Regions from separate parts of the Tepidibacillus sp. HK-1 genome, predicted to be linked through region 1. Evidence: riboswitches for the same ligand, from Rfam matches in the RefSeq annotation. Region 1 holds a riboswitch; the other holds the start of a gene.
The links. Region 1 has a riboswitch for cobalamin ahead of BEN26_RS00535 (hypothetical protein). Riboswitches for the same ligand answer to the same signal wherever they lie in the genome.

Region 1 (16,218 bases):
AATAACCAAATGGAGACTCTCTTTCCACCTTTAATACATGGTACATACCTGTTTGTAAACTCATTCTGTATTCTCCTCAAATTCAATTCGGGGTGCATCTCCCCATAAACGTTCTAAATGGTAAAATTCCCTTTCTTCCTTATGAAAGATATGGACAACAACATCACCAAGATCGATAAGGATCCATCTTGCCTGATCCATGCCCTCAGACCCTTTTACTAAAACACCAACTTCATGCATTTTGTCCTTAATCTCATTGGCCACAGCTTGTACTTGTGTTTCAGAATTACCACTACAAATAACAAAGTAATCAGCGATCACTGATAATCCTCTAATATCTAAAATGACAACATCTTTTGCCTTCTTATTACTAGCTGTTTGTGCAGCCAACTCGGCAATTTCTCTAACCGATAATGCCATTTTCATCCTCCTTTTTTCTTTTCTTTTCAATCTGGTCAATTAAATCGTTTCTTGCTCTAACTGTTAAAGGATAAATCTTCATTTTTTTCTTGATCAAAAATTGAATTGTACCATCGATTGCGGCTAATAAGGCTTTGTCTAAATCTTTTTCTGCCCATTTCCGAATTTCCTCAACTCCTGGAAATTGTCGAGAGGGTTCAATATAGTCAGCCAAACAAACAATTTTTTCAATCGTTGACATTTGTTCTCTTCCAGAAGTGTGATAACGAATTGCCATAATTACATCCTCATCATCAATTTGAAACCTTTCTTGCACAATGACAGAAGCAACTGGTCCATGCCATAATTCTGCATTGTAATCTAACAAATCATTTGTTAATACTTCATGTTTTCTTATTTCATTAGCCAATTCCTCTTTTGACCAAAATTTGCAAAAATCATGTAATATCCCGGCTAGCTCAACTTTTTCAGGATCTGCACCGTATCCTTTGGCTAACTGTTTCCCAGTTTCCGCTACACCTAATGAATGAATATAACGATGCGCTGTTACTTGTTGTTTTAATTCGGATTTTAACCATGTTAAATCAATCTTCATAAAGATGATGCTCCTTAATATATTGTTCCACAACATCGGGAACGACATAACGGATCGTTCTCCCCATCTTTACCCAATCCCGAATTTGAGTGGATGAGATATCTAATTGTAGCATTGGCAGCATTTGCACCTGTTTATAGATTTTTTCCATAGTCGGTGACTGTGGAGCAAGCTGATATCCTGGTCTTTCTAAACCAATAAATTGAACCAATGATAACAATTCATCGATTCCAACCCATTTCGGTAGATATTGAACCATGTCCCCGCCAATTATAAAATAAAAAAGATGATCTGGATACCTTCTTTTCAATTCCTTTATCGTTTCAATGGTGTACGATGGTCCAGAACGTTCTAATTCAATCGTACAGAGCTTGTATCGTTGATCAATGTTCATCACTTGTTTCAACATTTCTACCCTATGTTGAATCGGTGTGATTTTTTCCTCACTTTTATGAGGAGGTATCGGCGCTGGTATAAACCAAATTTCATCAAGCTTTGCGTAAAACAATACTTGATCCACCATGACAAGATGTCCAATATGAAGCGGATCGAAGGTTCCTCCAAGTATTCCAATCTTTTTCATCATTACCTCGGTAATTCGATTTCTTTATTTTCCTTTGATTCCTTATATAACACGATCGTATGGCCAATAATCTGAACCAATTCTGCATTGGTACCTTCTACAATGGCAGCTGCTGCTTCATCAGCATCCTCTAGGCTATTTTTTAATACAGAAACTTTAATCAGTTCTCTTGCTTCTAAAGCCTCATTGATTTGTTTCACCATGTTTTCATTAACCCCACCTTTACCTACTTGAAAAATAGGATCAAGATGGTGTGCAAGTGAGCGTAAATACCTTTTTTGTTTTCCCGTTAACATATTTTTTCTTCCTTCCTAAACGATAGAATCTAATACTACACGTCTCATAATATTTGGATCTGGAGTGATTCCGGTCCATTTTTCAAAGGCAATCACGCCTTGATAAATAAACATCCCTAAACCAGAATGAATCTTTGCTCCTTGAGCCTTGGCATCTTGCAATAACTTGGTTTCAAGAGGATTATAAACAATATCACTAACTAAATGGTGAGGTTGAATCCATTCTTTTTTTATAAGTGTTTCCTTGATATTGGGATACATCCCTATCGATGTCGTATTGATGATAAGATCTACTTGTTCCATTTCATTTGGAAGTTCATGATATGTAATCGCTTTATGATAATCAGTCTGCTTTAACTCGTTTAATAATGCGTTTGCCTTATTCAGATCACGATTAACTAGAACCATGCCCTCAATTGGTTGCAGAGATAAGGTATAACTAATCGCCCTAGAAGCACCCCCAGCCCCCAAAATCATAATCCGTTTCCCTTGAAGCTGAAAACCCGTTTCTTCTTCTAGTGATCGAAGATATCCTTCTCCATCTGTATTGTAGCCAATCAGTTTTCCATCTTTGTTAACGATGGTGTTAACTGCGCCAATTCTTGCTGCCTCTTCAGATATTTCATCCAAAAAAGGAATTACATTTACTTTATAGGGAATCGTTACGTTGCATCCCTTAAAATATAAGGCTCTTATTCCTTGAATGGCATCTTTTAAATTCTCTGGTTTTACATCAAATGCTAAATAGATATCATTCAAACCTAAATTCCTTAAACTGGCATTATGCATTTGTGGGGATTTGGAATGGGCGACTGGATGACCAATTAACCCGATGATCCCTGTTTCACTATTTACCATATCAAACTCTCCCAAAAAATACTTCCTTTAAAGTTTCATTTACCTATAAAATATAAAGATTAGATCAATGCTTTACGAATGTGTACCCCTATTCCCTTCGGCACAAAAACATCTACATTTGTCGATTCTCCTCCAACACTTATCCATCCCAAACCTGAGATCACAATGTCCATTTTTTCTTTTCCAGAAACTTTAAAGGAATGTTTCATCAAATTTGGTAAAGCTCCAATCTCTTCCTTTGTAGGAGGGCTAAGTAGTTCTCCTAGATGTTTCTGATAAATCTCTTCTGCCTGACTCCTTTTTGTTCGATGAATAGGCAGCTCATTAGAAATATAACAAACAAAAGTATTAGTTGAATCCCCATTTTGATCGATTCGAGCCAATCCACCCCAAAATAGAGTTTGCTGACCATTTAATTGATAAACCTTAGGTTTCACGGTTTTTTTAGGTGAAATTACTTTTAATGTATGTGGAGAGACCCATTCACTCAAACGATCACGGTTTACTACTCCTGGCGTATCAATTAGGTAATGACCATCTTCTAATGGAAGACGTATCTCGTTGAGAGTAGTGCCTGGAAATCTTGAAGTGGTAAGTTCCACTTGTGTTTCACCTTGTAATTCATGAATCACTCGATTTATAAATGATGACTTACCCACATTGGTTGCACCCACGACAAAAACATCCTGATCTTTTCGATAAGATTGAATAAAGTCTACTACTTCGAGTATACCAAGATTATGTTCAGCACTTATGAGGAAAATCTCTTCTGGAGAAAGCCCATGTTCTCTAGCGTATTGTTTTAACCAAATTTTGACCTTGTCCCTATTTGTAGACTTAGGAAATAAATCGATTTTATTAGCAACCATGATAAAAGGATTATGGCCAATAAAACGAGGTAATCCTTGGATAAAAGTCCCATCAATATCAAACAAATCTACAATTTGAATGACAAGACTTTTCGTATTGCTTATATTATGTAAAATTTGCAGAAATTCATCTTCATCTATTTGTATCGGTTGTACTTCATTATAATGTTTAATACGAAAACACCTTTGGCAAATTAAATGTTCTTTATTTAATGTAGAGGTAGGAATATAGCCCGCCTTTTTCGAGTCTTCCGTCTGTAGGGCCACTCCACAACCTTCGCAATATTTAATCTCCGTCATTTTAAGCTAATCCTCCCATGACATCATTCCCCGTTTTTTCATCCAAGTTAAGATTCGTCTTTCGAAGAAACGGTTGATTTTTGTTCCTAATCCTTCCTTTTTGGAGATAGGAACTACTAAAATGGTATAAAGGCCTATCCGATTACCACCAAGTACATCTGTTAGTAATTGATCACCAATTACAACCGTTTCATTCACGGTCGAACCTAAAAGTTCTAATGCTTTATGAAATGCATCTTTAAACGGTTTCCTTGCTTTATAGATATAAGGAACAGTTAAAGGATCGGCAAATTCAGAAACTCTTGTCTTATTATTATTGGATACGATCATCACCTTAAAACCCATTTCTTGTAAGTCATCTAGCCATTTCACTAACTTTGGCGTATACTCTGGTGAATCAGCTTCAACCAATGTGTTATCTAAGTCAGTGATGATCGAGGTGATTCCAGCTTTTTTCAAGGCTTGTAGATCAATATCATATATCGATTTCACATGCAAATTGGGAGCGAATTTATCTAAAAACATGAATGATTATTCTCCTTCTTATCCCTTCATCTGAAAAATAACTATACCATATTTATCCTGTTTTCTGCAAAAAAAAATATTAGAAATGAAAAGATAAGTTAATGTAAACTTTATCATAAAAAAGAAGGCTACTAATAAAGTAGTCTTCCTCTATGATTAGGCTTTTATTTCTATTGAAAATTAAAGTTTTTCTTGAACAGATTTTAGCTTTTGCTCCATCGATGCTTTTTTATCACGACGATCATCGATTTTGATTGAAGTAGATACTCTTAAGGCTCCCTTTTCAAAAGGAACCTCATGCATTCTTTGAATGACGGATAAAATATCCTGTAGCTCTCCTTCAATAATCGTGCTCATAGGAGTCAATTGATATTTAAGCGTTTCAGGTGCTTGCTCCAAAACCTTATGTACTTCCGCTACATAATGACTAACACTTGGTGTTCCAGTACCTAGTGGAGTAATCGTTACTTCAACAATCGCCATTAAGAACATCCCCTTTCTTTAATTTTGATTCCTTTATATCTATTTTATAAAAATTTTAAAACTGTTAGAATGATTAATTTGGTAGCAGAACCTGTGGAATTCCCAGTTCTGGATGTTTCACCATAATTGTTTTTGTTTGATAAACCTCTTCTATATGTTCTTTTCTCAGAACTTCAACAACTTTGCCGATTCTTTGTATATTTCCCTGTTTCATAAGCAATAACCGATCGCAATACTGTGCCGCCAGATTTAAATCATGTAATACCATGACCACGGTTAAGTCTTTTTCCTCCTGCCATTTCCTAACTAGTTGCAATACCAATACTTGATGACCGATATCTAAATAAGTGGTGGGTTCGTCCAAAAAAAGAATCTTAGGTTCCTGTACCATTGCGCGGGCTAAAGCCACTAATTGCCGTTCCCCACCAGATAAGGTTTGAATGAGACTGTTTCTTTTTTCCCAGAGATTCATCAAAATCAGCGCGTTTTTGATCACTTCATCATCTTTAGCAGAGAGATTAGCAAATGGTTTTAACCAAGGATATCTCCCCATGGCCACGACTTCATGTACAGTAAAAGGAAGAGGAGGGGTTCCTTCTTGGCCAACAAAAGCAATAATTTTTGCAAGTTCCTTCTTGCTGTAATGTTGAATAGATTTACCCTGTAAAAAAATATCGCCAGCAAATTTTGATAAAAGCCCACTCATCATTCGTAAAAGAGTGCTTTTTCCACTTCCATTAGGCCCAATGATTCCAAAACTTTCACCCAGTTTTATCTCAAAGGAAATCCCTGATAAAATTTCCTTTGTACCATATTTAAAAGATAAGCTTTGCAACTCAAAAATCTTCATTAATGTTCTCTCCTTATTCCCTTTCGAAGCAAATAAGCAAAAAAAGGTGCACCGATCATTGCTGTAACTACACCGATTGGAATTTCTCTTGAAGGAATAATTGTTCTAGCTATTGTATCAGCCCACAATAAAAACAACGCCCCTGCTAAAGTAGAAATAGGAAGCAAATTCCGATGGTTTGGTCCAGTTAATAAGCGAATAAGATGAGGGATAATCAGACCAACAAATCCGATGATACCAACAATCGATACTGCTGCTGCAGCAAGTAATGAAGCAACGGTTAAAATATAAAACTTTTTCTTCTCTACTTCGATCCCCAAATGTGTTGCAGCTTGTTCACCTAAAGCCAATATATTTAATTCTCGGTATTGCGTGCCTAAATACAATAAACCAACTAGAAAATAAGGCAAAAGGATCCTTACATCTATCCAATCATGGTTGGCTAAACTTCCCATCATCCAAAAGATAATCGATTGCATTTTTTCACCAGACAACGCAATTAAAAAAGTTAATATTGCTCCCGAAAAAGCTTGAATAACAACCCCAGCTAAAATTAGTATCTCATTTGAACGAATATGCTGGGTTGAGGTTAATAAAATGACTAGGCCTAGTGAGATAATCGCTCCAATAAAAGCAAAAAGGGGAAGGCTGAATTGACCAAGGAATCCGATTTGATGTCCAAATAATATGGTCATTGCTGCTCCTAGTGCAGCCCCAGACGAAACACCCAGTATATATGGATCTGCTAAAGGGTTACGTAAAACCCCTTGGAATGCAACTCCAGCAATAGATAACATTGCTCCAACTAACAGGCTTAAGAAAACTCTTGGTAATCGTAAATTCCATACGATAGATTCTTGGCCAATTGACCAATTAGGCTCTAAATTTAAAAATGGTAGATGATTAAGTAGTATTCGCACGGTTAAGTTAGGTGGTACAGAAACAGAACCGATCATTAAACTTAAGATCATGGAAAACATGAGTAGGAGAATAAGCCCTCCAACCCATAAAAGGATTTTTTTATTCATGTTCATATCATAACCAACTCTAGCAAATCTGGATATAATGCATTGACAATACTTTCTAGGCCATCAATAATGCGATGTGCTCCTAAAACGATGCCGAGAGCAAATAAAGTTTCAGTCTGTGTACCTGAATCATCAGTAATCGTTGAAGGATAATTTGTGATGCTAGATACTGAGTTGGCTGGAGTTTGTACTTCAGGTTGCTTTGATGATACATCATTCGCAATTCCACATCCTGACAACCAGACAAGACTTTTTTTCAACATGCTCTTCTCTCCTTCTTTTTTTTGCATGTCGAGGAATAAAAATCCACAAAAGTACCCTACCATTAAAAAAACCTTTTTTATCCTAAGGACAAAAAAGGTTGTATGTATGGTGCTGAAAAACGTTATGAAGAATTTACGTTTTCTCGGCGCCTTCCTTTTCCTCGAAGGATAAGCTTCCTCTATGAATAGGCAGGTCTCCTGGCTTATGGCAATGCAATTTCGCACCTTCCCATCTTAATGACAGTGGCATCACACGAAATGCTTCCAATTTACAGTGGCGGGACCGCGTCGGGATTTCACCGAACTTCCCTTTTCATCTTTTAAGTCATGACTTAAAAGAACCTATTCATACATGCTATTCAATTATGTGTTCTATTATACATCATTTCAAGCATTGAACAAGTCCTTAAATTTAGTTCTAATCGTATTTTATTCGTTCATCAATGTTGCTTGTTTAGAAATCGAATTAGCTCTTAACGTAAAAATATAAACCCCGATAATCACTGTTACTGTTCCAATCAGCTGTACAAAAGTAATATGTTCACCTAAGAAAAAGTATGCAAAGAAAGCAGTAAAGATCGGATTAAAATTAAGAAACATCCCTGATTTTGTCCCTCCAACCTTTTGTACCCCTATATTCCAAAAGACCATTCCTAACACTGTTGCACCTATACTAACATAAGCAGTAGCCAACCAAAAAGAAAAATTCGGATCGATCACATAAAATGTGAACAAATTAAAAGGTAACAAAGTAAGAACTCCAAATATGCCTGCCCATAAAGTAGACATTAAAGGTGAAACCTGATGCATCACTTTTCTACCTACTACAGAATAAAGTCCCCAAGAACCAACTGCAGCTAACATGAATAAATCGCCTGTGTTGAAATGAAATCTTAAAAGTTTTTGCCATTCTCCTTCAGATATGACAATGAAAACACCTAGTAATGAAAGAGTCATTCCTAAAATTTGGCGCCTAATCATCGTTTCCTTTAGTAAGAAAAAGGAGGCAATGGCAATTGCAATAGGATTTAAAGCAGAGATTAATCCAACATTATCAGCAGTTGTCCTCTCAAGGGCAAGAAACATAAAGATATTAAAAAGGTCAACGCCCGTTATCCCCATTAAAAAGAGTAGAAAAAAACTCTTTCTAGGGGGAATAAACTGTTTTTCTTTAAACCAAACGATTGGAAATAAAAATAAAACTGCAATCAACCAGCGTATCGAAGTTAGCGTGATAAAAGAAGCGTGGCCAACCAGAAATTTCCCTGCAACAAAATTACCTGCCCAAAGCAAACTTGTTAATAATAATAAAGAATAGTACAACTGTTGCATCTCCTGTCCCTATCTCCTAAGAAAGTGTATGATCATACATTACACCATTTTTAAAGAATTTTAAATACTGGAATATTAAGAATGTGAGCTGTATCACATCATAATCCATCAATCTCATGTATCCTAATTAGAGTATATAAAAGGAGGAAGGAACATGGATCAAAAATTTACAAGTATTTAAAACCGATTCGATCAAATGTTTTCTTAACTTCTTCACCGTTTTTATCCTTCTAACCCTTCTTCCTTCCACTTCGATAAAACTCATTAAATAACTTCATCAGTGCTCTTTTTTCTATTCTTGAAACATACGAACGGGAAATGCCTAGTTCTTTGGCGATCTCCCTTTGGGTGCGTTCGTTTCCATCTATCAATCCAAACCGTCCAATGATCACTTCTTTTTCTCGATCATCCAAAATATGAAGAAAGTTATAGATTTTGCTTTTTTCAATTTTTAATTGTACTTCATCAATGACATCATCCAATTCCGTTCCTAGTACATCTATCAGGGTAATTTCATTTCCTTCTTTATCCGTACCAATTGGATCATGCAAGGAGACGTCTTTCTTGGTTTTCTTTAATGAACGTAGGTGCATGAGAATTTCGTTTTCAATACAACGAGCTGCATATGTAGCCAATTTTGTGCCTTTATTAGCTTGATAACTTTCAATACCTTTAATCAGTCCAATCGTTCCAATCGAGATTAAATCTTCTGTGTCCTCTCCAGTATTCTCGAACTTCTTTACAACATGGGCCACCAGTCGCAAATTATGTTCGATCAATTTGTTTCTTGCTTGCTGATCCCCCCTTAGTAATAAGGTGATTTGGTTTTCTTCATCCTTCTCACTCAGTGGTTGAGGAAAAGCATTATTTTTAACATAAGAAACAAATAAAGTTAACTCTTTAAGCAGTAGTGCAAGTGCGGTAAATAAGCCAGACACATTGTCACCTCCTAGGCATCGAAAAGGAAAACTATTATAGTATATGCAGCAAAGGAGAGTTACCGTGCCTGTACCATAAAACTTTTATACTTCACAATATTGTTTTTTTCTGAAAAATCTATAAAAATAAGAATATTTTGTATTATAATATAATTATACAAATACTAAAAAATTAAATGGGGGAGCATAAAATGAGTATTTTTTTGAAGGTTTGGCGTTTGATGTGGCAATATCATGACCAGATGAAACAATTGCTTCGCTTAAAGCCTTTATTTGCAACAGATGGTATGATCTTAGAAAGTCAAAAAGAAAGTAAGGTTCATTCGATATTTCTTTTTGCTGAGCAAACTGCTGAAGCACAAGAATATCCTTCTTCGAGTTCAAAGCATTCCTACTCTGAACAAGAACCTGAAGACCAGCGTGACAAATATTCTACAAGACAAAAGATTGGTTTATTTTTAGGACCACTATTATTTTTACTTACTTTATTATTTCCTACATTAGAAGACCTTACTAATGAAGGGCAGTCTGTAGCTGCCGTTGCATTATGGATGGCAACTTGGTGGATTACAGAAGCAGTACCCATTCCACTGACTTCGTTATTACCCATTCTTTTATTTCCGGCAACAGGTGCTGTAAGTTCCAAGGCTGCTACTGCTCCTTATGCTAATGATCTCATTTATCTTTATTTAGGCGGATTCTTATTAGCAATTGCTATTGAACAATGGAATTTACACCGTCGTATTGCTCTACATGTTATTAAAATGTTTGGCAAAAATCTAGATGGATTAGTTCTAGGATTTATGGTAGCTACTGGTTTTCTATCGATGTGGATTTCTAATACAGCTACATCGATGATGATGCTTCCCATTGGTTTAGCGGTTATTTATCAAATCGCAGATCTATTTAAAGAAAAGCAGATCAATATTAACACTGAACAGGGTAAATTCCCATTAGGCACTGCACTGATGTTAGGGATTGCTTATAGTGCTTCGATTGGTGGTGTGGCAACGATTATTGGTACACCGCCTAATACAGTCCTAGTCGCTTTTATTAATGAAACTTATGATAAACAAATTTCCTTTGGCCAGTGGATGGTATTTGGGGTTCCCATTGCCGTGGTAAGTTTGCTCTTTACATGGTGGTATTTAACGAAGATCGCCTTTAAAACGCAAATTAAGTCTCTACCTGGTGGTATTGAAGTCATTAATAACGAAATTCGGAAACTTGGAAGGATGTCAAAGCAGGAAAAACAAGTCTTGGTGATTTTCTCATTAACAGCTTTTCTTTGGATCATTCGAACGTTTGCTATTGATTGGTTTAAATCGATAGATATTCATACGTTTGATAAAATTAACGATACAACGATAGCCATGTTTGCTGCCATTCTTTTATTCATGATCCCTGTCAGTTTAAAAAACAACCAATTTTTATTAAGTATTGATGCTTTTAAAAAGGTACCATGGGGGATTTTACTTCTATTTGGTGGTGGACTATCGCTAGCAGATGCGATGGCTGATACAGGTTTAGCTGAATGGATTGCTTTAAAACTTCAAGCACTAGAAAATGTTCCAGCCCTTGTTTTGATGTTAGCGGTGACCACCCTAGTGATTTTCTTAACAGAAATGACCTCGAATACCGCAACAGCAACCATGATGATGCCAGTTATGGCCGCTTTAGCAATGGCAATGCATGCTCATCCATATGGTTTCCTAATAACTGCAGCCGTAGCAGCAAGCTTTGCATTTATGTTACCAGTGGCGACTCCACCAAATGCCATTGTTTTTGGAACAGGATATATTACAATCCCCCAAATGGCAAAAGCTGGTTTTTGGCTAAATATCTTTGGAGTTCTTCTTATAACCTTGTTAGCCTATTATTACATCCCAGTCGTATGGAATTTTGATCCGAATGTTTTACCTGATTGGGCAGTTTTTCAACCTAAATAGAATAGGTTTGTATATTCCAACGCGCTCCGTTGTCCGTGTATTTCTATGAATAAAAAATAAGGTAAGAAATACACTCCCAAAAGTCACTACTTATGGAATATACAAACCCCCAATGATAAGGGGGAAGAAAGTTATACTTTCCCTATAAAAATTGGGTCGTAAAAACGGCCCTTTTTATTTTTAATCCTCATAATCGGCTAGATCGTCCATAATCCCCATAAACACTTGCTTGGCTAATGGTTTTGAAGTAGAAACATTTTTTACTGCTACCGCGACCGCGTATTTGGGACTTTCAACAGGCCCATAACCGATAAACCATTGATTATTTTTGGTTTTATCTGTTTCTGCTGTTCCTGATTTACCTGCCAATTTCCATTTTGCTTGTCTTAAAATTTTCCCTGTCCCTTCCTCGACGACTTTTTCCATCATCTTTCTCATTTCCTCATAAGTCCTTGGACTTCCTACTTTTTCTTCGTTCTTATGAATAGAGAATTGATAATAATCTGCTCCATTTTTATATACGACTTTTTCTACTAATCGTGGCTGGTACACTTCCCCATCGTTTAAAACGGTAACTACCAAATTAGCCGCAGCTAGTGGTGAGATTCTTACATCCTGTTGGCCAATAGCTGTCCTTAATATGGAGCCAAGATCTTTTTTATTTGTATTCTCATGAAATACCCGATTCTTTTGTTCATTATCGATTTGTTGAAAGGATTCATTGTTAAAAAAACGGCCTCTCCAACCAACTTGCCCAACCAATCCTAACTTATCTGCATATTCCTCTATTTTTTCAGGGCCTAACCATTCTGCTACCTTTCCGAAAATAAAATTGATCGAATCGGCATAACCATCAGAAAAAGTCATTTCTTCTGAATCTTGGTCAACAGAGAAATGGTAAAAATCATATTCGCCTTGATAAGCAAATTTCTCTTGCGGTGTAACAACACCTTCTTCTAATCCAGCAATCGCTACAACGGTTTTAAAAATGGAACCTGGCTCAATGACTTGTACAGCTTTGTTGTTCCAATCCGTTGATGTAGGGTTCACTCGGTCTAATTGGAAATCTGGTGCACTTGCCATGGCTAATATGTCGGCATTTTTCGCATCTAACACGACAACACTTCCATCTTCAATCCCATATTTTCTTAATTCTTTTTCTGCGAAAGATTGAACCTCTTTATCGATTGTTGTGACTAATGATAAAGGGTAATAAGGATCTTCTGGTATCTGGTATTTTGAAGCTAGTCCATTTAATGGTTTTCTTTGATTGTCTACAAAATAGGCAATCTTTGATTCACCCACTCCCATCAACAACTCCTGAAAAGACTTTTGTAGTCCGGAACGACCGATTAAACTATCTTTTTTTAATATCCCTCGTTTCAAAAAGTCCTGATACGTTTCATTTTCTAAAATCTCTTTTGGAGCCTGACCTAAGAACCCAATGACATGCTTTGCAAGGACTTGTTCAGCATCTTGAAAGGTATAAGTCGTTGCTAAGATGCCAGGCATATTTAATGCCTCTATTTTCTTTTGTTGTTCAAAGGTGATTTCAATTGGATTTCCATCAATATCCAAATAGTTAGGTGATTTCATTTTACTCATTTTGTTGGTTAGAAAAGTTAAATTGAGGTTAAGGATGTCCGCTAATGTTTTGATATTTTCAGTATTGATCTCCTGCTTGATAAAAGGAAAAATAATCACAGTCCTGATTTCTTTTTGTCCTAATAAAGATTGTTGATTCCGATCATAAATGTTTCCTCGCCCATTGGACAAAATAAATTCTTGTTTTCTTTGGCGTATTGAGTTTGTGATCAAATCAATATGATGTGATGAAAAATCTCGAGTTGCAATGATTTGAATCCAAGATAATCTACCTAGTAATGCAACCCATAACATAGATAGTAAAATGAGAACTTGAAACATTCTTCGTTTATTTCTTGAAGGGTGAGCCATAATTATCCTCCACTTTTGGCAATATTATTACCATTTTTGCCAGATTCTCAGGAGGATAAACGAAAAGAAGCCATTAGCTACACGAGCTTGGCTTCTCTTTCTTGAAGAATCGTTTTTATTTTGGTTACCAAAAGATCGATCGCAACTTTATTTTTACCCCCTTCGGGGATAATGATATCTGCATATCGTTTTGTCGGCTCAATAAATTGTAAATGCATCGGTCTGACGACAGATAGATATTGGTCAATGACGGATTCGATAGTTCTTCCGCGTTCACGAATATCCCTAACCATTCTTCTAATAATTCTTACATCAGCATCTGTATCAACAAATATTTTAATATCCATTAAATCTCTTAGCCTTTTATCCTCTAATACCAGAATCCCTTCTAAGATTATCACATCCTTAGGTAGGACTCGATTGGTTTCAGCTTTTCGGTTATGAATTGAGAAATCGTATATCGGTTTTTGTATAGGTTGATAATTGAGCAATCTGTTAATGTGTTCAATAAACAAATCATTGTCAAAAGCAAAAGGGTGATCGTAATTGGTTTTTACCCTTTCTTCAAACGATAAATGAGATTGGTCTTTATAATAGGCATCTTGCTCAATCATAAGAACTTTCTGATCAGGGAAACTCTTGATAATGCGCCTGGCAACAGTCGTCTTTCCTGATCCCGTTCCACCGGCCACTCCGATTACAACGGGTCTTTGCATAAATCAATTCTCCTTCCGCATCATATCATAAGGGTAAACGGGCTGATCTACTTTTACCTTCACAATTTGAAGTGGGTGTCTTGCTGCATCTAGTAGATTGCCTTCTTCATCTTCTATCTGTTCAATTTTTTGTATAAATTTGGTATTCGAACCAAAGAACTCTACTTCTTGACCTACCATAAAATTATTTCTTTGTTGAATCGTTGCTATGCCTGTTGTTTGGTCATAGTCTAAAACCAAACCAACAAAATCGTATTTTCGCATTTTAGGCTCATTCCCATAAATTTGATCCTCTTGATTTGGGGTGGTGTAATAAAATGCTTTTGTAAGTGGCCTGTGGCTTGCTTTTTCAATTTCGTCCAACCAAGCAGGATTAAAGGTATAATTTTGTGGATCTTCAAAATAAGCATCAATCGCTTGACGATAAGCATTCACCACTGTTGCTACATAGTGGACACTTTTCATTCTTCCTTCAATTTTAAGAGAATCTACACCAGTTTCTATCATATCTGGAATCGATTCGATCATGCATAAGTCTTTTGAACTCATCGTGTAGGAATCATCTTCTGGATTAAATAATGGAATTTCCTGTTTATTATCCACCGAATCATTGTCCATCATACCATCTTCAAATAAATCATATTTCCAGCGACAAGATTGGGCACATCCCCCACGGTTAGCATCCCGGCTTGTCATATGATTGGACAATACGCATCGTCCCGAATAAGAAATACACATCGCACCATGTATAAATGCTTCAATTTCTACATCTACATGCTGTTTAATTTCGCGAATTTCTTTTAAGGAAACTTCACGAGCCAAAACGACACGAGCAATTCCTTCTTCCTTCCAAAACTTTACAGATTTCCAGTTTGTTGTCGAAGCCTGAGTACTTAAATGTATTTCTAAACCTGGTGCGATTTGTTTTGCCGTTTGTATGATCGATGGGTCAGCAACGATTATCGCATCAATACCAATATTTTCTAATGTTTTTAAATAGCTCTCAAGTCCCTTTAAATCATCATTATGAGCAATAATGTTTGTCGCAACAAATACTTTGGCACCGCGTTGATGAGCAAAGTTAACCCCTTTTTCCATATCCTCAAAGGTAAAGTTTCCGGCTTTTGCTCTTAAACCAAATTGTTGTCCACCAATATATACAGCATCTGCGCCGTAGCGAACCGCAAATTCAAGTTTTTCCAAATTACCTGCTGGAGCAAGGAGCTCTGGTTTTTTTATTGCAATTTGAGGTTGCATGATCGTACTCATTTGTTGTTTCCCCTCTTTCTATACCATTTTAATAATACTGCTCTTTGAAATAAAATCCAGTAGATAATGGTCTTTGATCTGTTTGTAATTTTTCGACCTCTTCAATCGATACGGATGTCGACTTATTTTCTACATATTCGTCAATAGCCTTTCGATAAAGAGCCGTTACTTTAACTAGATAATCGGTTGTCTTTAAGAGCCCTTCAATCTTTAAGCTATCGATTCCACCATCAATAAATAAACCTAAATGTTCAATCATACAAATATCATCACAGCTCATGATATGCGTACCATGTAGATCCTCGAACACTGGATATTGCTCATCAGGTCGTTTATGCTCTCTTAAAAATAAATTACTTTCCTTTGAAGTATCTTTCTTTTTCTCAGAACCTGTATAATTCAAATAACTTGATACCAATTCTCGTTTCGAATGGAAGATACAGGTCATCCCATGAATTTGCACCTGGACTTCCATATTGACGTGTTGTTTGATCGCAATCACTTCTTGTAAAGAAAGCTCTCTAGCTAAAATAGCTCTTGTAGCCCCCTTGCTTGCCCAATAATTTGCCGTTTCATAGCTGGTAGAAGTGGTTTCCGTATTCCAATGCAAGGCTAAGTCAGGTGCCACCTCTTTTACAGTCATTAGTACAGCAGGATCACCAAAAACAATAGCATCTACTTCTATTTCAGAAAGTTTTATTATATAATCCTCTAGACCTATAAGAGCCTGATTATGAAAAAGAGCGTTCATTGAAACATAGATCTTCACATTTTGATTATGAGCGATCTCCACCGCTTGTTGGATCATCTCTAAAGAAAAATCCCCAGGAAGTCTTAATCCATAGGCTTCTCCACCTATATTAATAGCATCAGCTCCTGCTTGGATTAACTGTTGCAATTCATCAAGATCCTTTGCGGTCACTAACAGTTCTGGTTTTTTGATCGTTTGCATCTCATTTATTCCTCCGTTTTATAACATACTGCCAAT
Region 2 (16,218 bases), on a different contig from region 1:
ACAGATCATAGTACATCTTCTTTAGCCAAAAAGTTTAAAGATGCCTTAATAGCAAATGAGTGGAATGCAACTTTTTATGAGATGGAGGACAGAACAAAATCAGGTGAAGAGCCTCCAAGAGAAGCTGCTGATCAAATGCTGGAATATGATGTTGTTTTCTGCTTAACTAAGCATTCTTTAACACATACATTAGCTCGAAAAAATGCGAATATTCATGGAGTTAGTGTGATTACAATGCCAGGAATTACGGAGGACATGTTTTTGCATGGGGCAATGAAAGCCGATTACGGGCTGGTAGAAAAGGAAACAATGGAAATGACAGATAAATTGTCTCAAGCAGAAAGAGTAACGATTGAAACCGGAAGCGGGTATCGATTAAACATTTCCCTTTCTGGAAGAACAGGGGTCCCAAGTACAGGAGTTTTCAAAGGCAAAGCTGCTTCAGGCAATCTACCATCAGGAGAGGCTTATATTGCACCTGTTGAAGGGGCGGCTGAAGGGAAAATCGAAATTAATGGATCTATTGCTGGTATTGGGCTTTTAAATAAACCTGTTGTTTTAACACTTAAGCAAGGGAAGATTATTGAAGCCACCGGTGAACAAGGGGAAAAACTACTTTCTTTGCTAGGTGATGGAGACGGGAGATTACTATGTGAACTTGGAATCGGAACGAACCATGCTGCAAGAGTAACAGGAAATATATTAGAAGATGAGAAAGCTTATAATACGATTCATGTTGCGTTTGGCTCTAATCATACCTTCGGAGGGACGATAAAAACGAATGTCCATATTGACTGCGTGACGATTAACCCTAAAATTGAATGGGAATAAACGACTTAAATAGGTGACAGGATAGTAGAAGTAAAAGAGATAACTAAAATCTTTGAAGATAATTAATAATTAAATACCTTCGTTGGCACACTTCATTAAAGATATTACACACTCTCATCTTAGGGGCGGCATGATGTGATGGCTGCTCTATAAGGTTTTTCAAGAGGCTTGCTAACTAAATGCTAACATGGTGAAAAATTAAGAGGCTTCTCATTAGTTCACTTTATTTTTGGGAAGCCTCTTTTTGATTTTTTGAGTAAACATGAAGATATACATTCTTTGTAATTTGATAATCATTATGACCGAGCTGATTTACAATTTGCTCCAGAGTGTAACACCAGCCTCTACTAAGAGAGATGTATGCGTATGTCTCAATGATAAAATTTTTATTTAGCTAATCGAATCAATTTCATAATTATGAGCCATACGGGCTCAAGGCTTTTAAAAGCCGAAAAAGGAGTACCTCCCAAAATGTCGAATGAGTAAGTAACTACATAAACTCTAAGACTGGAGGAAGACTCCCCATGCCTTTTATAAGACAAGAAAGCCTATTTAGTATACAAGAATTATATGATTTAGAATCTACCCAACGATTTGCAGCTATCTTTTCAACGATTGACATTGATCCAATCTTGGCTGTGGTTGAGAAAAAATCAAGATTTGTAGACCAGTTGAGCTTAACTATGCAGCGATGATCTACGCTTTAATTGCCAGAATCACAGAACGTATTCCATTTATCAAAGATTTAGTAAAACGTCTCAAGAATGATATCGTCTTTCGCCTTGATTGTGGCTTTTTGGTTTCTGATTCTGTGCCATCTGAGGTCGCATTCTCAGTTATGATTTAACTCATCAAGGAATCGAACGCTTTAGAAAAAGTCTAAGAAGCTCTTCTTCAACAAGCAACTAGTGAAGGCTTTATTTCCGATGATATGGTAGTTATCGATTCAACCCATTTTGAAGCCCGTGATCAGGCGCCACCTAAATTCTGCAGGTCTGTCTTTCTTTAAAAGAAGGAATTATGAAATTGATTCCTTTAGGTAAAATTTCATTTAATAAGAATTCTTCTTCTGCAAAATTGGTTAAGTGGTGTCTTAATAATGGCAAAGAATATACATAATTACTGTTTTCCCTTTTTAAAAAATCTGTCTTTTTGTTTTCTACTTCTGATGTAAATGACCTGATAATTTGACTTGAACTGTTAAATATAAAAAAGCCTCCTTGTATATTTAAATAAAAAAATCCGCTCAATTTTGAGCGGATTGAACGATGGATAAAAAGGCAATTATAGAAAATATACCTGTTTATACAATCGTTCCATCCTCCCAACTCCCGAAGAAAATGAAACTTGAAAAGTAAGGCAGGTCTCCTGACTTGTGCTTCTTCCTACTTTGAATCCTTCCCGTACAAGAGCCATGAAGCATTCTTGCACAGTGGTTTTTACTCATTTCGTCCACACTTACAGTTGCGGGGACAGTTCTGGACTTTCACCAGATTCCCTTTTAAGTTTTAAAACACCTTACTTTTTTGCATAAAACACTATATATTGTTTTTTAAAAACGATTTTTTCTATATGTTGTATTCCTTGTTTGATATTAAATAACAAATTTTGCTTTTTTGCAATGATTATTTTTTATACAGTAACAAAATTAAAAATTTAGTTGACATGCTATCAGTCATGGGTTATATATAAAGTTAATAAAATTAAATATCGTTGGAAATAGGTTCCAAGTTATGCGATGATAACTTGGATTAAAAGGGAAGTCGGTGAAAATCCGACACGGTCCCGCCACTGTAACGAGGAGTCTGTATAAATCATTGCCACTGATTGAAAAATTGGGAAGGCCTTATACAGACGGTGAATCGAAGTCAGGAGACCTGCCTATTTTCAAAACACAAAACCCTACGGGAGATAGGGGAGTGTTTGTCGTTTCAGTGCCATATCAGCATTGATTACACATTAGAACACTTCAACGCTTTCCTTGTAAAACGAATAGAAGTGTTTTTCTTGTGAAATAGGTGATATGGTGGAGAATATTCACTAGAGCACATCAAGCACTTCTATCTTTAGGGTAGGGGTGCTTATTTTATTGGAGGGAGGAATTGATTTGCAAAATCGATCATTTAGTGTTGAGGTTTTGTTATTAACGATTTATTTTTTGTTCATTCCACAGTCTGCATATGCGATGCATATCATGGAAGGTTTTTTGCCGGTTAAATGGGCTGCTTTTTGGTGGGTACTTTCTACTCCGTTTTTCTTGTTTGGAGTGAAAAGGATTCGTATCGTTATCAAAGAAAATCCTCAGTTTAAATTACTACTTGGTGTAATAGGGGCGTTTACTTTTGCTTTATCTGCTCTAAAGCTACCATCAGTTACAGGGAGTAGTAGTCACATGACAGGTGTAGGATTAGGCGCGATCTTATTCGGTCCAGCGATCATGAGTGTAATTGGGGGAATTGTTTTACTTTTTCAGGCTCTTTTACTCGCCCATGGTGGAATTACCACTTTAGGTGCTAATCTTTTTTCGATGGCGATTACTGGGCCAATATTTGCTGTAGGTACGTATCATGTTTTTAAACGTTTGCTCCATAGAGATAAGCTTGCAATCTTTTTGGCAGCAAGTTTAGGGGATCTAATGACTTATGTTGTGACTTCACTTCAATTATCTCTAGCGTTTCCTTCACAAATTGGTGGAGTGATGGAATCATTTCAAAAATTTTTTACGATCTTTGCTGTTACTCAGGTGCCGTTAGCGATGATTGAAGGAATCATTACAGTTATTGTTATTCAACTTTTAAAGCAAAATCATCAGCAAGAACTGCAATTTCTTTTACAAAAAGAAAGGAGGTTTTTTACTTGGGGTAAATAAAAAAATACTACTTAGTGTATTCGTTTTGTTCCTTATTCTCTTTTTACAAAATTTTTTAGGAAATCTTGAATTTGCTGGGACGGATGATCAAGCACAAGGAGTAATTTCATCGATAGATCGAGATTATCAACCATGGATTACAAATTTGTTTTTTCAACCGAATGAGACAATGGAAAAGCTCCTTTTTTCCGTTCAAGCTATTTTAGGATTCGGTGTTCTCATTTATGGAATTGGTTTTTATCAAAGGAAGGATAAAAACAGGTGAGAAATTAAATGTTGAAAATTGATCAAATTGCGTATACCAATCGTTTCATTCGACTTGATCCTTTAATCAAATTGGCATTTGTGTTTGTAAGTTTTATTTTCTCTTTTTTGTTTCATTGGGTTGGCGATCTTATGATCTGGGTTATTACTGTCACGATCACTATTGGTTTTGCCAAAGTGCCATGGAAAGATTATCTAACATTATTGCTAGGGATGGGTCTTTTTCTAGGAGTAAGCCTAATTAGCATTATGGTATCCATTTCTCCATCACCAAAAATGATGTTGGGCTTTCTTTCCATCGGCCCTTATTTTATTGGTATTACGAAACAAGGAATAGAAACAGCAGGAACTATATTTTTTCAATCACTGTCTAACACGGCAAGTTTACTTTTTCTTATACTGACGACTCCTTTTCATGACTTAATAAAAGTAATGGAAAAATTGAAAATTCCTGTTGATCTTCTCGAAATTGCGAAGCTCATCTATCGTTTTCTATTTGTTTTGTTAGATACAGCCTATCAGATGAAAATGGCACAAACTTCACGGCTTGGCTATAAAAACTTTACTCGTTCACTTTATTCATTTTCAGCTTTATTATCACAACTTTTTATAAATTCTTTAGAGCGTTATCGAAAATGGGCGATCGGTTTAGAAAGCAGAGGAGTGATTGAAAGTTCTATTGTAGCTGATCAAGCTAATACCGAAGTATAAAAGGACGGAAAGCAGATGGAATCATCAATCATCGAATTGGAAAATGTATTATATCAATACCCGAATGGTACGGTAGCACTTGATCGCCTTACCTTAAAGATCTCGAATAGCAAAAAGGCGGCGCTAATTGGTCATAATGGCGCAGGGAAATCAACACTTTTAGGTCATATTAATGGCATTTTCCGACCAACAACAGGTAAAGTGATCGTCAATCAAAAAGAAATAAGGTATTCTCGTTTGGAATTAAATCGATTAAGAAGGAAGGTGGGGATTGTTTTTCAAGATCCAGAACAGCAACTCTTCTCGTCAAATGTTTGGGAGGATATAGCCTATGGACTCAAAAATTTGAACCTTCCCGATAAAATGATTCAAGAAAAAGTTCAGTTCATCATGGAATATTTACATATCACTCATTTAGTACAGAGGCCAATCCATTATCTTAGTTTAGGTGAGAAAAAATTAGTAGCCTTAGCTGGAGTCTTGGTGATGGAACCAGAGATTTTATTATTAGATGAACCTACAGCTTATCTTGAACCGAAGGCTATCGAACGATTGATCCAATTTTTAGAAGAAGAATCAAGCTCCAAGTTAATCCTTTTATCTACTCATGATTTGGAATTGGCTTATCAATGGGCCGATCATCTTATTGTTTTAAAAAATGGAAAAAAATTAAAAGAAGGAACACCTATGGAGATTTTTTCTGACGCAACAATATTAAGGGAATCTGGCTTAAAACCGCCAATTTTTTGGGAAATATACCAAGAGTTATTAAAACAGAAACGAATCGATTCTTCTATAAAACCACCAACTTCATCTACTGAATTATTATCTTTATTACATAACATCTGTAAATAAAAAGTGAAAGGAAATATGGACAAAATGGGAACGATTAGACATCTATTCATTGTTGGAATTGGACCTGGAAGTGCTGAATTAATGACAAAACAAGCACAACTTGCCATTGAAAAAAGTGAAGTTATTGTTGGGTATCGGACTTATATCGATCTTATCCAACCATATATACAGGGAAAAGAAGTGGTTGCCACAGGAATGACCAAAGAGATCGAAAGAGCAGAAATCGCGATTGATCTAGCAAAAAAGGGAAAGAAAGTAGCCGTTATCTCTAGCGGAGATGCCGGGGTATATGGAATGGCAGGGCTTATTTACGAAATGATCGCAGCAAGAGAGGAAAAAATATCTGTTCAAATTGAAGTCATCCCTGGTATATCAGCAGTCAACGCAGCTGCGGCTTTACTAGGAGCACCGCTTATGAATGATTATTGTACCATCAGTCTGAGCGACCTTTTAACACCATGGGAACAAATTGAAAAAAGAATTCGTCTGGCTGCAGATGCAGATTTTGTCATCGCCCTTTATAATCCAAAAAGTAAGAAAAGAATTCTATCGATCCAAAAAACGCAAGAAATTTTATTACAATACCGCTCGGTTGATACACCAGTAGGCATTGTGAAGAATGCGTATCGAGACGATCAAGAAGTCATCGTAACGACTTTAGGAGAAATGCTCCATCATGAGATGAATATGGTAACCACCATTATTATTGGCAGTTCGGACACTTTTAAATTTGATCAAAAAATCGTGACACCACGTGGTTATCAAAATAAATACAGTTTAACAGAACGCTAACAAAAAATGATAAATTTTGGGGGAGAAGAAATGGAAGCCATTTTATTTGTCGGGCATGGGAGTCGAGATTCAGAAGGAAATGAAGAAGTACTTCGTTTTACAGAAAAAGTAGCACAAAGAATCCGGGGAATAAAATCGGTACCGATTATTGAAACTTGTTTTTTAGAATTAACCACTCCCACAGTTTCTGAAGGAATGGATCAATGTATTCGTCAAGGGGCAACAAAAATCGCTCTCGTTCCTATTATTCTTTTTTCCGCTGGTCATGCTAAAATACATATTCCTAATGAGATTGATCAAGCAAAAGTGAAATATCCAGGTATCACTTTTACATACGGAAGGCCTATCGCGATTCATGAAGTAACATTACAAATTCTCACAGATCGTCTGAAAGAAATAGGTTTTCAAGGAGAAAGCGGGGAACAAAGAAAAGAGGAAGCCATTTTACTAGTGGGGAGGGGAAGTAGTGATCCCGATGCAAACAGCGATCTTTACAAAATCATGCGGTTATTATGGGAACGGATCCCAGTTAAGTGGGTGGAACCTGCTTTCATGGGAATAACAGAGCCGACGTTTACAGAAGGAATCGAAAGATGTATTGCGACAGGGGCAAAAAACATTTATATCTTACCTTTTTTCTTATTTACGGGGATATTGATCAAACGAATGGATCAAATGATCGAACATTATCAACAATTATATCCAAACCAAAAGATCAAAAGAGCTCCATATCTAGGGCTTGATCACAAATTAATCGATGTTCTCACTGACCGTGCCTTTGAAGCATTAGAGGGGAAACCAGCCCTTAATTGTGACCAATGTATGTACCGTATTAACTTCATCCATCATTCGCATCATGAACATCATCATGATCACCATGATCACGTACATCACCATAATGGTCATCATCACCATCATGAATAAGTGAACAAGAACCATAAGCAGAGGTTAGATAAAATGTTAGTATTAGCAGGAACAAAAGATGCAAGAGAACTAACTGCTTTTTTACTTCAACATAATAAGAAGGTATCCGTAAGTGTGGTCACAGAACAAGCTGCCCAAAAATATAAATCTCTAAACATCCCCATTAATATTGGAAGGTTAACGAAAGAACAAATGCTAGAAATGGTCCTTGCAAAGAAATTTAAGGCCATTATTGATGCGACACATCCTTATGCAGAACTCGTTTCAAAATATGCGATTGAAGTAGCAAAAGAAGTAAAAATACCTTATTTACGGTATGAGCGGCCGTCAACAGTTCTAAATGAGAACCAATACCTTCATTTCGTATCTTCCTATTTAGAAGCCATTGAATGGATCAGAGAAAAAAAAGGTGTTGTATTCGTAACTACAGGAATCAATAAAATTGATCGATTTGCAAAAACATTGTTAGGGGAGCCAAATATTCGGCTTATTTTTCGCATCTTGCCTACGGCAGAGAACCTACAAAAGTGCGAATCATTAGGAATACCAAAGGAAAATATCATTGCCATGCAAGGAACATTTTCAGCTGGATTGAACCAAGCCATCTATAAAGAATATGGAATCAATCTTCTAATTACAAAGGAAAGTGGGAAAGAAGGAGGATTTTTAGAAAAGGTAGAGAGTGCCATTCAAATGGGAATTGAGACGATCGTGATACAAAGGCCCAAACTACAATATCCAATTGTGTTTCATCATTTTGAAGATTTATTGAAATACCTAGAGAAACATTAGTAAATGAGTTGTAAATGAAATCAACGAAAGGTGAGGGATATGGATTTTTTCGTAGAATTTTCGCCAATAACGACTCAACCTCAGGAGATTGAGTTGAAAAGTTTTGAAATGATAGAAGAAGAAATCGGTAATCATTCCTTTTCAGATGCACAATTTCCAATTGTCAAAAGGGTGATTCATACGACCGCGGATTTTGAATTAGGGAGAAGTTTACGATTTCATCCAGAAGCAGTGAAAGCGGGTATCTTCGCAATTCGCCAAGGAAAAAAAATTGTGACGGATGTGGAAATGGTAAAGTCAGGAATCCATCAATCTCGCATCACTCATTTTGGTGGACAAATCATTTGTCATATACGGGATGAGGATGTAGTTAAGAAAGCGAAAGAACAAAACACGACGCGTTCGATTATTGCCATGCAAAAGGCAACAAGTCAAATAGAGGGTGGGATTTTTGCCATTGGAAATGCACCAACAGCACTTCTAGAACTGATTCGGCTGATAAAATTGGAAAAAGCAAAGCCCGATCTCATCATCGGCGTTCCTGTTGGCTTTGTATCTGCAAAAGAATCAAAGGAAGAATTACAGAAATTAGATGTTCCCTATATTACCAATCAGGGAAGAAAGGGTGGAAGCCCAGTGGCTGCAGCAATTGTGAATGCTCTCTCACTGATGGCTCAACAAGTTGATAAGGATGTAGAATGAGTAAGAAAAAAGGATTACGAAGCGGATATACCACAGGAGCCTGTGCAACTGCTGCAACAAAAGCAGCTTTACTTATGTTAATTGAGCAGAGCCAAATTCTTGATATTGAAATCCAGTTGCCGATTGGTGAGAAGGTTAGATTTCCCATTCAAAACTCTACGTATAGCCTAACCTTTGCAATGGCAGGTGTGATCAAAGATGCAGGCGATGATCCAGATGTCACCCACGGAGCGCTAATTTTGTCAACCGTTTCATGGCTTAATGAAGAAAGAATCGAGATAGACGGTGGAAAAGGGGTTGGTCGAGTAACCAAACCTGGATTACCGGTCCCTATTGGCGAAGCAGCAATCAATCCTGTTCCAAGACGCATGATCGAGAAAGAAGTAAAACAGCTATTAAATTTTTATCAACTTACAAAAGGAGTAAAAGTGGTCATTTCGGTACCCAATGGTGAAGAGTTAGCGAAAAAAACATTAAATCCTAGATTGGGGATTATTGGTGGGATTTCCATTTTAGGATCAAGAGGTACGGTGATTCCTTACTCTCATGATGCTTACCAGGCTAGTATTGTTCAAGCGATTCGTGTTGCCAGAATCAATGGGATTGACCATTTTATTTTAACGACTGGGAGTACAAGTGAAAAGATCGCGCAAAACATTTTTAAGGAAAAAGAGGAAATGGCCTTTGTTCAAATGGGTGAATTTGTTGGTTTTGCTTTAAAACAAGCGAAAAGATTAGGAACAAAAAAGGTAACCATCTTAGGGATGATTGGGAAACTATCCAAGGTTGCGCAAGGGAAAATGATGGTTCATTCAAAAGAGTCGAGTATTGATTTTCAATTTCTAGCTAATATTGCAAACCGGCTTCACTTTTCAGATTCTGTTCAAGAAAAAATTAAACAAGCCAATACGGCTGCATGGGTTGAGAAAATCATCATCGAAGAAAATAGACCATCTTTTTTTGCAGAAATTTGCCGTTTAGTCGCTTTAGAGAGTCTTTCTTATATTCAAGGAGGATTAATCCTAGAGGTCATTCTTGTTTCAAAATTGGGAAGAGTTCTTGGGAGGGTGGAGATGGATGAATGGAAAAAATGAAGATCATTGGTATCGGTGATGATGGAGAAAATGGAATTTTTCCTCACTACCGAAAATGGATTGCCGAAGCAGATATTTTAGTAGGTGGAGAAAGACAACTTTCCTATTTTCCCGATTTTCAAAAAGAAAAATGGATTTTAAGAGGGGATTTACCATTTATCCTACATCGTTTGAAGGAGAAAGCAATCAACAAAAAGGTGGTTGTTCTTGCTTCAGGTGATCCACTTTTTTATGGAATTGGCCGTTTATTTCTTGACATTATAGGGTGCGAAAATCTATCGATCTATCCTCACCTAAGTTCAGTTCAATTAGCATTTGCTAGGTTGGGAGATTCTTGGCAGGATAGTTATATTGAAAGTTTACATGGGAGGTCATTGACAGGGTTAGCCCAAAGAATCGATGGAAAAGCAAAGATTGCTCTGTTAACGGATGCTGTCCATTCACCAACAATGATTGCGCAGTATCTACTAAACTATGGATTTGATGAGTATGAAATGTTTATTGGTGAATACCTTGGTGGAAAAAATGAAAAGATTTATCTCTTATCTCTTGAAGAAGCGGCTGATCAAACATTCGCGCCGTTAAATATCGTCATAATGCGGAAACGAAAAGAAATTCCAGCCGTTCAAAGTTGGAATTTAGGAATCGAAGACGAAGAATTTTATCAAAAAAAGCCAAAAAAAGGATTAATAACCAAAAAAGAGATACGGGTATTAAGTTTAGTAGAAATGAAATTAAGACCACGAGATATTCTCTGGGATATTGGAGCTGGGTCAGGTTCTGTTTCCATTGAAGCATCCAAATATCAGCCAGATACTGAAGTTTATGCGATTGAAAAAGATTTTGAAAATGTAGACTTTATCAGAAAAAATATGAAGAAGTTTCGTACGGATTTTACAGTTATCCATGGAGAAGCCCCAGATTGTTTAAACGATCTTCCCGATCCAGATGTGATTTTTGTTGGAGGGAGCAATGGGAGGTTAGAAGAAATCCTCCAGCTAGGCTGTCATCGGCTGAAGCAAAACGGAAGGGTGATTGTGAACGCCATTACGATGGAAACATTGATAGAAACATTACATTTTTTTGAAAATAGGGGATGTTCACCGAAAATTACACTTGTGCAGATTGCTCGAAGTAAGCCGATTGCTAGTAAAACAGGATTTGAGAGTTTAAATCCAATCTATATTGTCACAGCAACGAATCCAAAAGGAAAAAGAAAGGAAGAAGTAGATGGAAGAGCATAAAATCGGACAATTTTTTGGTATTGGCATTGGCCCTGGCGATCCCGAACTTCTCACATTAAAAGCATTACGGGTGATCAAAAATTCACCGGTGATTGCTTTTCCAATAAAGGCGGTAAATGAGACGAGTTATGCTTTGTCGATTGTAAGGAACTTTATTGATACAAAACGGCAGCAATTACTTCCTTTACTGTTCCCGATGACCAAAAATAAAGAAATCATCGAACAGCAATGGAAAGAAGCAATAGAAGCAGTATTTCGCCACTTACAGCAGGGAAAGGATGTTGCCTTCCTTACAGAAGGAGACCCTTTATTTTATAGTACATTTATTCATCTTTATCGATATATGGGACTCCTTCATCCAGAGGTTACCGTCCAATCGATTCCGGGAATTTCTTCAATTTTTGGTGCCGCGGCTTCATTACATTTACCATTGGCTGATGGCGATGCACAGGTCGGAATTATTCCAGCTACGAGAAATAAAGATCACATGAAAAAAGCGATTGAACTACATGAAACGATTATTTTCCTAAAAATAGCAAAAGTCCTTGATTTATTGGTCGATGTTTTAATCGAAACCAATACCTTAGAAAAGGCTGCAATAGTCACAAAAGCAACTTCAAACGAAGAAATCATCTATAAAAACGTTTTAGATTTAAAAGGAAAAGAGTTGCCCTATTTGTCATTGATGGTGGTGAAGAGAACATGATGAAAGAAAATAAGGTTTATTTCGTTGGAGCAGGACCTGGAGACCCTGATCTCATCACAGTAAAAGGGTTAAAATTACTGCAACAAGCAGATGTGATTCTTTATACCGATTCTTTAATCCATCCTTCTTTATTAGATAGGGTAAAAAAAGGAGCAAAAACGATTAAAACAGCTGGGCTTACCTTGGAACAACAAATAGAGATGATCGTTGAAGAAGTTCAAAAAGGAAGTCTTGTTGTTCGCTTACATACTGGGGATCCTTCAATCTTTAGTACGACATCTGAACAAATGAGACGATTGCAACGGGAAGGTATCGATTATGAGATCATCCCTGGTGTAAGTTCCGTTTTTGCGGCTGCTGCACAAATCAAAGCGGAGCTTACCATTCCCGAACTAACTCAAACTTTAATCATTACAAGAATAGAAGGAAGAACCCCTGTACCAGAAAAGGAGAAATTAAGAGAATTAGCACGTCACCATAGTACCCTTGCATTATTTTTAAGTTCATCATTTATTGAAAAAGTCGTAGAGGAATTAAGATTCGCTGGATGGGCAGAAGATACACCGATTGTGGTTGTATATCGTGCGACTTGGGAGGATCAAAAAATGATCCAAAGTACATTGGCAAAAGTGGTAGAAGAATTGAAGAAAGAGAATATTCACTCCCATGCGATGATTTTGGCCGGCAACGTTTTTCAAAATCATCTGGATATCGATAAAAATCGTTCCAAATTGTATGATGGTCGATTTAGCCACGGATATCGAAAAGGGGAGTAAATGGTGAAGAAAGCATATGCGATTGTGGCAATTACAAAAAAAGGAGTAAGTCAAGCACGATTTCTGCATGAGCAATTACCTGATAGTGATCTTTATTATCCCAAAAAATGGGTTTTCGGAGATGAAGAAGAAAAGGGTATTTACGTAGTTGATGGTAGTATGGCAACGCTCTTATCTTCCTTATTTTTATCCTATCGAGGATTAATCTTATTTATGGCACTTGGAGCTGTTGTGCGAATCATTGCTCCACTTATCAAGGATAAAAGGACTGATCCAGCAGTTGTTGTCTTAGATGACATTGGCCAGTATGTCATTAGTGTCTTATCTGGACACTTAGGAGGGGCTAACCATTTAGCCAATCAAGTATCCAATTTAATAGGGGCTGTTCCAGTTATTACCACTTCGTCTGATGTCAACCAAAAATTAGCTGTTGATTTGCTAGGAGTTCAATATGGTTGGCAGCTAGACTCTGTACAACATGTTACTGCGGTAAGTGCAGCGGTTGTGAATGACGAAAAAATAGCGATGATTCAAGAAGTTGGAGAAAGGGACTGGTGGCCTTCTTCGATTCCTCGTTCTGAACAATTTACGTTTTATTCTTCGATATCAAGTGAAAGTAGAATTAAGGAAGATTATCAAGGGGCAATTGTCATTACCGATCGATTACTTCACCAAGATGAATGGAGTCATCTCCCTGAGAAGACCATTCTCTTCCGTCCGAAAACATTAGTGGTTGGAATCGGATGTAATCGTGGTACATCAGCTTCGGAAATCGAGTCTGTCATCTTTTCAACGTTAGAAGAGGAAAGATTGTCTTGGAAGAGTATTGACCATCTCGCAACCATTGATTTAAAAAGGGATGAATTAGGATTATTAGAGATTCGTCAAAAGTATCAATGGCCAATCGTTTTCTATACAAAAGATAAATTAAATCAGGTATCCATTCAACACCCTTCAGAAACGGTTTATCGTCATATTGGGGTTTATGGGGTGAGTGAACCTGCTGCTAGTTTATCTGCTACAACGAATCAACTTCTATTGCAAAAGAAAAAAGCAGGGAATGTTACGATTTCCATTGGTAGATTAGAGAAAGGAGGAAATCGATGAAAACACAGATTCCAAGAGTTGTCATTGCTGGGACAGGAAGTGGAGTAGGGAAAACGACGTTAACGATTGGTATAATGGCTGCTCTAGTAAAAAGAGGAATCACTGTTCAAGGGTTTAAAGTAGGACCCGATTATATTGATCCTACATATCACACTGCAGTGACAAAAAGGGAGTCAAGGAATCTTGATACTTGGATGGTTGATTCAGAAATCATGAAGGAAATCTTTATTCGCGGTTCACTTGGTGCAGATCTTGCAATAATTGAGGGTGTAATGGGTTTTTTTGATGGCAAAGACCCTCTAAGTGACAGAGGAAGTACTGCGGAAATTAGCCGATTATTAAACGCTCCAGTCGTTTTGGTCATCAATGCAGAGGGAGTAGCCCGAAGTGCTGCAGCGATGGTCCTTGGGTTTAAGCAAATGGATCCCCGGATAAATATTGCCGGAGTGATTGTCAATCAAGTAGGAGGATATCGACATTATCAATTGGTAAAAAAGGCGATCGAAGATGTGACAGGAATTCCAGTGATTGGTTATTTAATCAAAAATCAAATCATGAGTATACCGGAAAGACATTTAGGACTTGTTCCAGCAATTGAACGAGGGGAACTTAATCCATTATTTCAACAATTAGCAGGATCGATAGAAGAGCATATTGATCTCGATCAATTCATACAAATTGCCAAAAAAGCAAAGGAAGTCATTGTTAACCATAGTCCTATGTTCCAATCACTTTCTGAGCGACGTTATCCTGTCACCATTGCTGTGGCTAAAGATGAAGCATTTCATTTCTATTATCCAGAGAATTTAGAGCTACTAGAACAATACGGAGCAAGAATTCAATACTTTAGTCCCTTGGCCGGAGAAACCATTCCTGTTGATGCAGATGGATTGTATATCGGAGGGGGATTTCCGGAAGAATTTGCTGCTCAATTAACAGCCCAGAAAAAGATAATCGCGGATTTTCGGAAAAAGATCAGTCAGGGAATGCCAACATTTGCCGAATGTGGCGGTTATATGTTCTTAACTGAGGAGATTATTGATCACAATGGAAATTCGTATGAGATGGTTGGGATCATTCCAGCGAAAGTTCAAATGCAACAACGTTTGGCTGCATTAGGATATCGGGAAATCACAGCACTTATGCAACAAGTATTATTAAACAAAGGAGAGACAGCAAGAGGACACGAATTTCACTATTCTAGATTAATTCCAACGATTGAAAACTACCCATATGCGTATAAGGTAAAGGGATTAGGCGGAGAATTTTCGGATGGTTACCATCAGGAAAATCTAGTAGCTGGATATACACACTTCTACTTTCCTTCAAATCCGAATATGGTTATTCATTGGTTAGAAAAAGCAGTTGAATATCAAAAAAAAAGATAAATTCACTTGAAGAAAGGAGAGAAATTGATGAAAGAAACGAAAAAAGGCTTAACGATCATTTATACGGGAAACGGAAAAGGAAAAACGACAGCTGCAATTGGACTAGCCGTTCGAGCATTCGGTCAGGGTCTAAAGGTAGGCATCTTTCAATTTATCAAATCACCTGAAAGGGATTATGGAGAAAAAAAGACATTAGAGAAGTTAGGGATTGAGATTATTCAATTAGGTATCGGCTTTACCTGGACGAAAACGGCAGAGGAACATCGTCAAGCGTTAAACAGGGCTTGGGAATTAGTTAAAGAAAAAACAATGTCTGGTTCTTACGATCTAATTGTATTAGACGAGTTGAATAATGCTTTAGCAATCACTGATTTTCCCATCGATGATGTTCTTCCACTAAAAGAAGTGATTCAATTACTTCAACAAAGACCAAAAGCGTTACATGTGGTGATTACAGGTCGTAATGCTAAACCAGAACTCATCAACCAAGCAGATCTTGTTTCTGAAATTCAAGAAGTAAAACATTACTATAATGAAGGAATTCCAGCTGTCAAAGGAATTGAATATTGAGGAGGAAAGAACATGAATTGGCAAACGGCTATTGATAAGATTCAATTGTTAGATGTGAATGTAATGAAAGAAGCAGAGACCCATTTAGATCAATTGACAAAACCACAGGGTAGTTTGGGAATGTTAGAAGATTTGGCCATTCAATTGGCAGGCATTTATCAGACGACTCGTTTCCGTGTTGACCCGATTACAAGTTTTGTTTTTGTAGGGGACCATGGAGTAACAGAAGAGGGAGTTTCCGCTTTTCCTTCCGAAGTGACGACACAAATGGTTCATAATTTTCTTCATGGTGGAGCGGCGATTAATGTGTTAACACGCCAACACGATGTGTCGTTAAAAGTGGTCGATGTGGGAATGAAAGATTCCATCGATAATCCCCTCTTAATCCAAAAGAAAATTGGACAAGGCACCCGGAATTTTCTCAAAGAAAAAGCGATGACCAAACAAGAAGCAATAGAGGCGATTCAAGTCGGATTTGATTTAGGGGTGATGGAAGTAGAAAATGGTGCAAAAGGATTAGCAATTGGAGAAATGGGGATTGGAAATACCACATCGAGTGCAGCGATTGCAGCTTCATTGCTAAAAAGACCTCT

Region 2: it holds a riboswitch for cobalamin, as region 1 does, so the genes downstream of both, BEN26_RS06230 (energy-coupling factor ABC transporter permease) here and BEN26_RS00535 (hypothetical protein) in region 1, are expected to answer to the same signal.

What each region holds. Positions count from the first base shown of each region.
Region 1 is NZ_BDGM02000001.1:96,483-112,700, reverse strand. It holds gene BEN26_RS00590 (CvfB family protein) at 1-64, opposite strand, end outside; gene rsfS (ribosome silencing factor) at 61-420, opposite strand; gene yqeK (bis(5'-nucleosyl)-tetraphosphatase (symmetrical) YqeK) at 404-1,015, opposite strand; gene BEN26_RS00575 (nicotinate-nucleotide adenylyltransferase) at 1,005-1,598, opposite strand; gene yhbY (ribosome assembly RNA-binding protein YhbY) at 1,601-1,894, opposite strand; gene BEN26_RS00565 (shikimate dehydrogenase) at 1,910-2,752, opposite strand; gene yqeH (ribosome biogenesis GTPase YqeH) at 2,812-3,921, opposite strand; gene BEN26_RS00555 (YqeG family HAD IIIA-type phosphatase) at 3,928-4,446, opposite strand; gene BEN26_RS00550 (MTH1187 family thiamine-binding protein) at 4,627-4,929, opposite strand; gene BEN26_RS00545 (ABC transporter ATP-binding protein) at 5,003-5,779, opposite strand; gene BEN26_RS00540 (FecCD family ABC transporter permease) at 5,779-6,807, opposite strand; gene BEN26_RS00535 (hypothetical protein) at 6,810-7,133, opposite strand; cobalamin riboswitch at 7,242-7,431, opposite strand; gene BEN26_RS00530 (DMT family transporter) at 7,500-8,402, opposite strand; gene sigK (RNA polymerase sporulation sigma factor SigK) at 8,633-9,340, opposite strand; gene BEN26_RS00520 (SLC13 family permease) at 9,532-11,289, shown strand; gene BEN26_RS00515 (peptidoglycan D,D-transpeptidase FtsI family protein) at 11,470-13,245, opposite strand; gene udk (uridine kinase) at 13,323-13,961, opposite strand; gene BEN26_RS00505 (peptidase U32 family protein) at 13,965-15,230, opposite strand; gene BEN26_RS00500 (peptidase U32 family protein) at 15,259-16,173, opposite strand; gene BEN26_RS00495 (O-methyltransferase) at 16,188-16,218, opposite strand, start outside.
Region 2 is NZ_BDGM02000009.1:32,181-48,398, forward strand. It holds gene BEN26_RS06220 (aminopeptidase) at 1-831, shown strand, start outside; partial or broken gene BEN26_RS06225 (transposase) at 1,356-1,816, shown strand; cobalamin riboswitch at 2,173-2,367, opposite strand; cobalamin riboswitch at 2,536-2,730, shown strand; gene BEN26_RS06230 (energy-coupling factor ABC transporter permease) at 3,017-3,700, shown strand; gene BEN26_RS14280 (energy-coupling factor ABC transporter substrate-binding protein) at 3,705-3,965, shown strand; gene cbiQ (cobalt ECF transporter T component CbiQ) at 3,974-4,675, shown strand; gene BEN26_RS06245 (energy-coupling factor ABC transporter ATP-binding protein) at 4,691-5,530, shown strand; gene cobJ (precorrin-3B C(17)-methyltransferase) at 5,546-6,322, shown strand; gene BEN26_RS06255 (sirohydrochlorin chelatase) at 6,353-7,246, shown strand; gene cobK (precorrin-6A reductase) at 7,280-8,038, shown strand; gene BEN26_RS06265 (precorrin-8X methylmutase) at 8,078-8,740, shown strand; gene BEN26_RS06270 (cobalt-precorrin-5B (C(1))-methyltransferase) at 8,737-9,834, shown strand; gene BEN26_RS06275 (bifunctional cobalt-precorrin-7 (C(5))-methyltransferase/cobalt-precorrin-6B (C(15))-methyltransferase) at 9,822-11,078, shown strand; gene cobI (precorrin-2 C(20)-methyltransferase) at 11,065-11,784, shown strand; gene cobM (precorrin-4 C(11)-methyltransferase) at 11,781-12,560, shown strand; gene BEN26_RS06290 (cobalt-precorrin 5A hydrolase) at 12,561-13,667, shown strand; gene BEN26_RS06295 (cobyrinic acid a,c-diamide synthase CobB) at 13,664-15,055, shown strand; gene cobO (cob(I)yrinic acid a,c-diamide adenosyltransferase) at 15,083-15,625, shown strand; gene cobT (nicotinate-nucleotide--dimethylbenzimidazole phosphoribosyltransferase) at 15,638-16,218, shown strand, end outside.